DNA from 3 places in the Azospirillum sp. A29 genome. Region 3 is predicted to be linked to each of the others. Evidence: predicted binding sites of a transcription regulator. Region 3 holds the regulator's gene; each other region holds the start of a gene.

Region 1 (3,249 bases), on a different replicon from region 3:
TTCCCCAACCCCTATCTGCTGATCCCGGCGGTGGCGCTGCCGGCGCTGGGCCTGATCCGCGCCGCCCGACGGCCGGTGGGGACGGAGACGCGCGGCGCGCTGGGCATCGCCAGCCTGTTCCGTCCGGCAATTCCCTTTGCCGATGGCGAACCGCGCGGCCTGTGCGGCGCCGTCCGCCGCCTGCCGGTCGAGTCGGTGCTGGGCTTCGGGCTGCTGCTGGCGGCGCTGCTGACCGTGGTGGCCGAGGGCTTCGTGCCGCTCGAATCGCTGATCTACGGCCAGCTGCCCTTCATGGAGGCGCTGCACGAGGTCGAGTGGACCCGGCCGAACTGGGAGGCGCTGGGTTGGGCAGCCTTGCAGGTCCTGCTGGCGCTGCCCTTCCTGGCCGGGGTGTGGAGCGCCCGGCGTCCGCTGCGGCGGATTTAAAGCAGGTCAGGTCCGGATCAGCCCGTCCTGTTTCGTCGGCTCCGGAGCAGGGACGGGGGCCGGGCCGGGGGCGGGAGCGGCGGGCGGCGTCAGCTGCCAGTTGTCCAGGGCCCGTTTCAGCGCGTCGAGCCCGGCGCCGGCCGAGTTCTTCGCCTCGTCCGCCGCGCGGGTGATGGCGGCGCAGAGGTCGGCGCGGCGCTTGGGATCGTTGCGGCTTTCCTCCAGCGCGCGGCCGACGTCGTCGGTCGTGCCGCCGCCCTTGGTGTCAGGCGGCACCGCCTTCGGGTCGATCCCCAGCAGCGGCAGCAGATATTCACGCCCCTTTTCGCGCGCCACCGCCGCGGCCTTGTCGCCGAAACGCTCCGCCGCCGCGACTCCGGTGTCCCAGGTGCTGAGCGCAGCCGAGACGGTCGGGCTGCACCGGCCGGCCGGGTCTGCGGGCGGAACCGTCTGGGCATGCAGCGGGGCGGCGCTCAGCAGCAGCACGGCGAGCGCCGGCATGGCAAGGCGGAAGGCGGGGGGTGGGCACGTCATCGGCGGAACCCTGCGGTCGGGGAAGGGGCTTCGGGGGAGATTTGGGAAGGCGTCCGGCGGCTTTCCATGGGGTCTGCCCAAGGGCGGCCAGCCCAACTGGTCTGCCGGATTGGTTGGAGGGGTGAAAAGCGGCGATATGCCGCGACCTGTGGCGATTTTGCTACCAAATGACTGTTTCATGACCTTTACATGACATGCCGCCGCTGCACCGCACCGCGAAGCGTGCTAAGAGCAGCGCCAAACCATTCCAGTCTACGCGAGTCACCGTCCCATGCTGCTGCGCGCATTCCGTTCGCTGATGCCGAAGGAGGAACGCTTCGTCGACCAGTTCGTCGAGCAGGCCCGCCATATCGTGGCAGCATCCATTGCGCTGGAAGCGGTGATGGATTCCGGACCGGACGACCGCGTGCAGAAGGTCGCCGCGCTGAAGCGGGTGGAGAAGGACGCCGACCGCGTCGCCAAGGATGCCGGGCGCGACCTGCACCGCGCCTTCATCACCCCCTTCGACCGCTCGGACATCCTGTCGCTGATCAACGCGCTGGACGACGCCATCGACCTGATGGACGAGGTGCCGCGCCATGCCGGCCTCTATGGCATCGAGGCGTTCGACGAGCCGATGCGCCGCTTCGTCGCCCTGATCCGCCAGCAGGCCGACGTGCTGGTCGAACTGATGCCGCTCCTGGGCTCCATCGCCCGCAACGCCGAGCGGATCGACCATCTCTGCGGCCGGCTGTCCGACATCGAGGACGAGGCCGACGACATCCTGCGCAGCGCGCTCCAGTCGCTGATCGCGGAGAAGCCGGACATGATCGCCTTCCTCGGCCGGCGCGAGCTGTACGAGATGCTGGAGGCGGTGACCGACCGGTGCGACGACGTCGGCGACCTGGTCGCGGGCATCACGCTCGATCAGGTCTGAGGCGGTCCCGGTCATGGAGGCCCTGCAACTCGGCCTGCCGGCGATCGCCGTCATCGTTCTGGTGGCGCTCGCCTTCGACTTCATCAACGGCCTGCACGACGCGGCGAACTCCATCGCCACCGTGGTGTCGACCCGCGTGCTGTCGCCCAAGCTGGCCGTCCTGTGGGCGGCCTTCTTCAACTTCATCGCCTTCCTGTTCTTCGGCCTGCATGTCGCCACCACCATCGGCACCGGGCTGGTCGATCCGCTGGTGATGGACCCGGCGGTGATCCTGGCGGCGCTGATCGGCGCCATCGGCTGGAACCTGATCACTTGGTATCTCGGGCTGCCGTCCTCCTCCTCGCACGCGCTGGTCGGCGGCATCGCCGGGGCGGGCATCGCCAAGGCCGGTTTCGGCGCCATCATCGGCAGCGGCTTCACCAAGACGGCGGTCGCCATCGTGCTGTCGCCCGGCATCGGCCTGCTGCTGGCGCTGTTCCTGATGCTGGTGCTGTCCTGGGCGCTGCGCCGGGCCGCCCCCTTCGCGGTCGACCGCCAGTTCCGGCACTGGCAGCTCGTCTCGGCGGCGCTGTACAGCCTGGGCCATGGCGGCAACGACGCGCAGAAGACGATGGGCATCATCGCCGTCCTGCTGTTCAGCCAGGGCATGCTGGGCGATACCTTCCACGTTCCCTTCTGGGTCATCATCGCCTGCCAGCTGGCGATGGGGCTGGGCACCATGATGGGCGGCTGGCGCATCGTCCGTACCATGGGGTCGCGCATCACCGACCTGAAGCCCTACCAGGGCTTCTGCGCCGAGACGGCGGGCGCCATCACGCTGTTCGGCGCGACGTGGCTGGGCATCCCGGTTTCGACCACCCACACCATCACCGGCGCCATCGTCGGCGTCGGTTCCGCCCGCCGGACCTCGGCGGTGCGCTGGGGGCTAGCGGGCCGAATCGTCTGGGCCTGGGTGCTGACGATTCCCGCCTCCGGCATCGTCGCCTGGCTGTCCTACCTGCTGGTGGCGAGCGTCCTGCACCCGTAAGGGCCTCGATCCGGGGGGAGAACACCCTGTGAACGAGGGGGCGGATGGCGGTACGAACGGATAAGCCCTTCGTGACGCAGCCCGCCCTTGACCCGCAAGGGCGGGAACGGCAGGATCGGTCCGGTGGAGACAGGATACCGGTCATGCCGCATATCGAACGCACCGACCAAGGTGAGCAGTATGTGCTTCCCGGCACCGAACGCCGGACGGTCCCAGGCTTGCCCTATGCGGCGGAAGCCGACGGCCAGCTGACCCTGCATTTCTACGCCCCACCCGAGAAGACAGAACGCCGCCCCCGCCCGACCTCGGCGCGCGCGCTCTCCTCCACGCCCCTGCCCATGGCGCC
Region 2 (3,249 bases), 620 kb from region 3:
CGCCCGCAGCGCCCGGCCGAAGGACCCGATGTCGGGGTTGAAGATGAACATCCACAGCACCGCCGCGACGGCCGGAGCCAGCGCGTAGGGCCAGATCAGCAGCGTCTTGTAGGCCCGCGCGCCCTTGATCTTCGAATCGGCCAGCACCGCCAGCAGCAGCGCCAGCCCCATCGCAAGCACGGTCACCGCCAGGCTGAAGACGACCGTGACCTTCAGCGTGTCGAGATAGTTCGGGTCGCCCAGCACATTGGTGAAGTTCTCGAACCAGACGAACTCGCTGCGGATGCCGAAGGCGTCCTGCAGATGCACCGACTGCCAGATCGCGTTGGCTGCCGGCCAGATGAAGAACACCAGCGTCACGGCCACCTGCGGCGCCAGCAGCAGGTAGGGCAACAGCCGGTTGTCGAAGGTGACGCGACGCTGCAAAGGATGGTCTTTCGTGAATGGTAAACAGCGCGATCCTTCCCCCGCCACCGGGCGGGGGAAGGATGTTGCAGACGGGATCAGCCCTTGTTGGCGCGCTCGAAGTTGCGCAGCACGGTGTTGCCGCGCTTGATCGAGGCGTCGAGCGCCTGCTTGGCGTCCTGCTGGCCCTGGAAGGCCTTCTCAAGCTCTTCCTGGATGATGTTGCGGATCTCCGGCAGGTTGCCCAGGCGCAGGCCCATGCTGTTCTCGGTGGTCGGCGTCCGGGTCAGCTGAGCGGCCGGCACGTCGGCGCCGGGGTTCTTCTCGTAATAGCCCTGCGCCTTGGCGAGTTCGAAGCCCTTCATCGTCACCGGAACGTAGCCGGTGTCCATGTGCCACTTGGCATCGACCTCGGGCTTGGCGAGGTAGGTGAAGAACTGCGACACCGCCTTGTATTCGGCCGGCGTGCGCTTGGGCGAGGTCATCACCCAGAAGGCGGCGCCGCCGATGATGCTGTTCTTCGGGCCGTCCTTGGCGAATTCCGGCCAGTAGGGCAGCGGAGCGGCACCCCAGGCGAAGGTCGCCTCCTTCAGAATGCGGCTGCGCAGGCCCGACGAGGCGTGGATCATCGCGCATTCGCCCGACGGGAACAGGGCGTCGGGCTTGTTGTCGCGGCCGCCATACTTGAACAGGCCGTCCTTCTGCATGTCGATCAGCGTCTGGACATGCTTGACGTAGAGCGGGGCGTCGATCTTCAGCTCGGCGTTCAAGCCGCCGAAGCCGTTGGCCTGGCTGGCGAAGGGCGTGTTGTGGATGGCACCCAGCTGTTCGAACTGCGCCCACACCGGCCAAGCGGTGGTCAGCGGGCAGGTGGAGCCCGACGCCTTCAGCTTCTTCGTCGCCTCGATCATCTCCGGCCAGGTCGCCGGCGGCTTGTTGGGATCGAGGCCGGCCTTCTGGAAGGCGTCCTTGTTGTAGAACATGATGGTGCTGGAGCTGTTGAACGGCAGCGCCATCATCTTCCCGTCCTTGGACGAGTAGTAACCCTTCACCGCCGGGATGTAGGCGTCGGCGTCGAAGGACGCGCCCGTCTCCTGCATCAGCTGGTAGACCGGCTTCACCGCCGGACCGGCGGCCATCATGGTGGCGGTCCCGACCTCGAACATCTGCACAATGTGCGGCGCGTTGCCGGCGCGGAAGGCGGCGATGGCCGCCTGCATCGTCTCCGGATAGCTGCCCTTGTAGGAGGCGTTGACCTGGACCGCCTGCTGGCTGTCGTTGAAGTCCTTGGCGATCTGCTCCAGCTGGCCGCCCAGCGGCTGCGGCAGGCCGTGCCAGAAATCGACCACGGTCTTCTGCTGCGCGAGAGCCGAGCCCGGCAGTGCGGCGGCGAACAGCAGGGTGGAGGTGGCGGCGGCGCCCGACAGGAGGGCAAGCTTGCGGCGGGTCAACATGCGGTGGGTCTCCCTATCCCGGTATGGTTCGCGGTTGTCATGAGGGCAACGGGTTGCCGTCCCGCGACGCTTTCGTGAAGTTTTGGTGGCAATCGCAGAGGCCGCCGCACACGCCAATGTGAGCGACGTTGTGTGCGATTGCGAAAAAGACCGGCAGCGCGATGATCGCTTTCGAAACTGTTTGGTTGCTCTAACCGTCACACTGCGCACGCATACACGGGTCTGTCAAGACGCCACATTACAGTTTTATGACGTGAAAATCGCGGCGATAAAATGTTGCAGAGCGAAAACGCGCAAGTGCGGAAGGGCTAATGCTGACAGATGGCATCCGGCCGGCGGACGGGCGGCAAAGACCCCGCCTGTCCGGCCATCAGGCTGCGGCTCAACAGGCGGCGCAGGGCGACCGGATCGCAGGGTTTGTGGACCAGGGGAAAGCCGCTGCGGTCGACGCTGCGCAGGCGGTCGGGATCGGTGTCGCCGGTGACGATGACGCCCGGCACCCGCCGGCCGCAGCGGGCACGGACCGCCTGGATGGCGTCGATGCCGGTCTCCGGCCCCGACAGGCGCAGGTCGGACAGCACGAGGTCGGGTGCCGCCGCACCACCCTCCAGCCCGGCACAGGCTTCGTCAATGCCGCGGGCGGGGATGACCGCATAGCCCCAGCCGCGCAGCAGCAGCCCGATCCCCTCAAGCTGCACCGCATCGTCCTCGATCACCAGCACCGTGCCGGTCACCGCGGGAGCGGCAGCGAAGGACGACTGTCCGGCCGCCGGCTCCGGCTCGCTGTCGGCGGAGTCGTCGCCCGAGCGGTCGCCGTCATTGCCGGCCAGCGGCACCTCCACCGCGAAGACGGAGCCCTTGCCGAGCCTGGAGCGCACCGTCACCGGATGCCCCAGCACCTGCCCCAGCCGCCGCACGATGGCAAGGCCGAGGCCCAGCCCCTGCTTGCGGTCGCGTCCCGGATTGCCGAGCTGTTGGAAATCCTCGAAGATCACGGCATGGTTGGACGGGTCGATGCCGACACCGGTGTCCCACACCTCGATGCGCAGGAACTCGCCGCGCCGCCGCGCCGCCAGCAGGACGCCGCCCTTCAGCGTGTAGCGCAGGGCATTGGCCATGATCGGCCGCAGCAGCCGCTCCATCAGTGCCGGGTCGCTGGTGATGTCGGCGTCGAACGGGTGGATGTTGAGGCGCAGGCCCTTAGCCTCCGCCTCCGGGCCGAACTCCTCCAGCATCTTGGCGAACAGCTCGTCGACCGGGAAAGTCTGCTGCTTGGCGGTGACCAGCCCGGCCTCCAGCGCGGAAACCTCCAACAGGGCGCGCAGCAGCGCCTCGCCGCCAAGGATCGCCTGCTCCAGCTTGTTCGCCAGCTCGATGGAAGCCGGATCGG
Region 3 (3,249 bases):
ACGATCACGAGAGCACCGGCAAGCTGGCCCTGATGGGCGCCCTGACGCTGTACCTGGACTTCATCAACCTGTTCCAGTTCCTGCTGCAGTTCCTGGGCCAGCGCAACAACGACTGATCCCCAGACATCAGATCAGAGACATCTGACCCGAGACGCCTGATCGGACAAGCATCGGATCACGCGCCAGCCGCCCGGAAGCACCCGCTTCCGGGCGGTTTTCTTTTCCGGTCAGGGCTCGACGGTCACCGGGTCGCCGACCTTGAGACCCAGCACGCGGTCGGCCCGCCCGCGGTTGACGGCGATCTCCGCCAGCCCGTTGGAGTTCTCGTACCACAGCGGCTCTCCCGGCCCGACAGCGCCGAAGGTGCGGGCACGGGCGATGCGGGCGCCACCGGCGGTCAGCACCGCATCGGCGGGCAGGGCGGATGCCCGCATGCCGGTCATGGCGTTGCCGTAGACATCGACATAGACGATGCGGGCCAACTCGTCCGGCCAGTCCGGCCGGTCGATGGCGGCGGGATCGAGCGGGCTGCGCGCGACGGCCTGCCCGGTGGCGAGGCTGGCGGCGACGGGGGCGAACAGGTCGCGGCCGTGGAAACTGGCGGACAGCCGGTCCGGGATCCAGTCGATCTTCCAGACGTTTAGCGACGTTGCGCGGCGGGCGATCAGGGCGAACAGGCCGTTGTCCGGACCGACGAACCAGCGCCCGTCGGCCTCCACCATCACCGGCTGCCGGTCGGTGCCGACGCCGGGATCGACGACAGAGAGAAAGACGCTGCCGGCCGGGAAGGCCGGGGCGTAGGCCGCCAGCAGATAGGCGGACAGCTGCGGGTCGAAGGCGGGGGCGTCGGCGAACAGGTCGATGACCGGCACGCCGGGTGCCTGTTGCGCCAACACCGCCTTCATCTGGCCGGTGTAGGGACCGGATAGCCCGAAATCGGTGAAGAGCAGGATCATTAGGGGCATGGGGGAGGGCATGGAGGCAGTCTCACCAGTGCTGCGGTGGTTCGGCCCCCATCCTACCCCCATCCCAACGCTGGGCTCACACCGACTTGGTATCCAACGCGTAGCCGGCCGACCGCACGGTGCGGATCAGGTCCAGCTCGTCCTCCTCGTTCATCGCCTTGCGCAGGCGGCGGATGTGTACGTCGACCGTACGCGGCTCGACGTACACGTCGTGGCCCCATACCAGATCGAGCAGCTGCTCGCGCGAGAAGACGCGGCCGGCATGCTGCATGAAGTGGCGCAGCAGGCGGAATTCGGTCGGGCCGAGGTGTACGTCCCGACCGTTGCGGCGGACGCGGTGGGCGGCCAGATCCATCGTCACGTCGGCGAAGGTCAGCACCTCGTCGGTCATGCCGGGCGAGGCGCGGCGCAGCACGGCGCGCATGCGGGCGACCAGCTCGGTCGGCGAGAAGGGCTTAGTGATGTAGTCGTCGGCCCCGGAATTCAGGCCGCGCACCCGGTCGCCTTCTTCGCCGCGGGCGGTCAGCATGATGATCGGGATGTCGCGGGTCTTGGCGTTGCGGCGCAGCTGGCGGCAGACCTCCAGCCCGCTCATCAGCGGCAGCATCCAGTCCAGCAGGACGATGTGCGGCGTCTGTTCGCCGGCGGCCAGCAGGGCCTCCTCGCCGTCGCTGGCGGTGGCGACGCGGAAGCCTTCCTTTTCAAGGTTGTACTTCAGCAGCGTCAGGATGTCGGCCTCGTCCTCGACGATCAGGACGAGCGGCTTCAGGGCCGCATTCATGGTGGCTCCGTTCACAGCGCGCGTCTCGACGTTAACCGGCATGGCACAGCCTTTTCAACAAAGGAGGGAAGAGGGGCGGGCGTCAGGCACACAGGGCGGATCTCAGCCATAGCGGCCGGTGATGTAGCCCTGGGTGCGCTCGTCGCGCGGGTTGGTGAAGATTTCCTCGGTGTCGTCGCACTCCACCATCTCGCCCAGATGGAAGAAGGCGGTGCGCTGCGACACGCGGGCGGCCTGCTGCATGTTGTGGGTGACGATGACGATGGTGTAGTTGGCCCGCAGCTCATCGATCAGTTCCTCGATGTGGGCGGTCGCGATGGGGTCGAGCGCCGAGCAGGGCTCGTCCATCAGGATCACCTCGGGGCTGACGGCGATGGCGCGGGCGATGCACAGCCGCTGCTGCTGGCCGCCGGAGAGGCTGGTGCCGGGTTCGCGCAGCCGGTCCTTCACCTCGCCCCACAGGCCGGCGCGCTTCAGCGAGGTCTGCACCACCTCGTCCAGCTCGTCCCGGCCGGAGGCCAGCCCGTGGATGCGCGGGCCGTAGGCGACGTTGTCGTAGATCGACTTGGGGAAGGGGTTCGGCTTCTGGAACACCATGCCGACGCGGGCGCGCAGCTGCACCGCATCGACCGCCTTGCCATAGACGTCCTCGCCGTCGAGCGCGATCCGCCCCTCGACCCGGCAGCCCTCGATGGTCTCGTTCATCCGGTTCAGGCAGCGCAGGAAGGTCGACTTGCCGCAGCCGGACGGGCCGATCAGCGCCAGCACCCGGTTTTCCCGGATGTCGAGGTCGATGCCCTTCAACGCCTGCTTGGCGCCGTAGAACACCTTCACCCCACGGGCGGTCATCTTGTTGGGCAGCGCGGCGCCGGAGCGTTGACCAGCACGGTCGTCGGCACGGGGCCGCAGCTTCAGCGGGTTCTGAATGCTCATGACGCTCACCACCGTCTCTCGAAAATCTTGCGCAGGATTACGGCCGCGCCGTTCAGCAGGATCAGGACGCCGAGCAGGATCAGGATCGCCGCCGAGGTGCGCTCGGTGAAGGCCCGCTCCGGGCTGTCGGCCCACATGTAGATCTGCACCGGCAGCACCGTGGCGCTGTCGGTCAGCCCGTGGGGGATGTCGACGATGAAGGCGACCATGCCGATCATCAGCAGCGGCGCCGTCTCGCCCAGCGCGCGGGCCATGCCGATGATGGTGCCGGTCAGGATGCCGGGCATCGCCAGCGGCAGCACATGGTGCAGCACCGTCTGCAGGGGCGAGGCGCCGATGCCCAGCGCCGCCTGACGGATCGACGGCGGCACCGCCTTCAGCGCGACGCGGGACGCGATGATGATGACCGGCAGCGTCATCAGCGCCATCACCAGCCCGCCGACCAGCGGGGCGGAGCGCGGCATGCCGAAGAATCCCAGGAACACGGCCAAACCGAGCAGGCCGAAGATGATCGACGGCACCGCGGCGAGGTTGTTGATGTTCACCTCGATCAGATCGGTCCAGCGGTTC

What was found. The regulator PhoB, encoded in region 3, activates phosphate uptake and scavenging genes when phosphate is short. The targets are predictions, from matches to a motif close to TNTCATAAAACTGTCA.
Region 1: a site for PhoB is predicted at 1,129-1,144, ahead of ABNQ38_RS38295 (DUF47 domain-containing protein). Genes of this name have one in related genera too.
Region 2: a site for PhoB is predicted at 2,098-2,113, ahead of ugpB (sn-glycerol-3-phosphate ABC transporter substrate-binding protein UgpB). Genes of this name have one in related genera too.

Annotation. Positions count from the first base shown of each region.
Region 1 covers NZ_CP170470.1:546,109-549,357, reverse strand. The annotation lists gene ABNQ38_RS38305 (glycosyl hydrolase family 17 protein) at 1-426, shown strand, start outside; gene ABNQ38_RS38300 (hypothetical protein) at 433-960, opposite strand; gene ABNQ38_RS38295 (DUF47 domain-containing protein) at 1,232-1,876, shown strand; gene ABNQ38_RS38290 (inorganic phosphate transporter) at 1,890-2,903, shown strand; gene ABNQ38_RS38285 (hypothetical protein) at 3,047-3,249, shown strand, end outside.
Region 2 covers NZ_CP170466.1:1,128,150-1,131,398, forward strand. The annotation lists gene ugpA (sn-glycerol-3-phosphate ABC transporter permease UgpA) at 1-426, opposite strand, end outside; gene ugpB (sn-glycerol-3-phosphate ABC transporter substrate-binding protein UgpB) at 504-1,859, opposite strand; gene ABNQ38_RS20155 (ATP-binding protein) at 2,168-3,249, opposite strand, start outside.
Region 3 covers NZ_CP170466.1:1,749,467-1,752,715, forward strand. The annotation lists gene ABNQ38_RS23220 (Bax inhibitor-1/YccA family protein) at 1-116, shown strand, start outside; gene ABNQ38_RS23225 (S-adenosyl-l-methionine hydroxide adenosyltransferase family protein) at 228-956, opposite strand; gene phoB (phosphate regulon transcriptional regulator PhoB) at 1,042-1,746, opposite strand; gene pstB (phosphate ABC transporter ATP-binding protein PstB) at 1,849-2,595, opposite strand; gene pstA (phosphate ABC transporter permease PstA) at 2,685-3,249, opposite strand, start outside.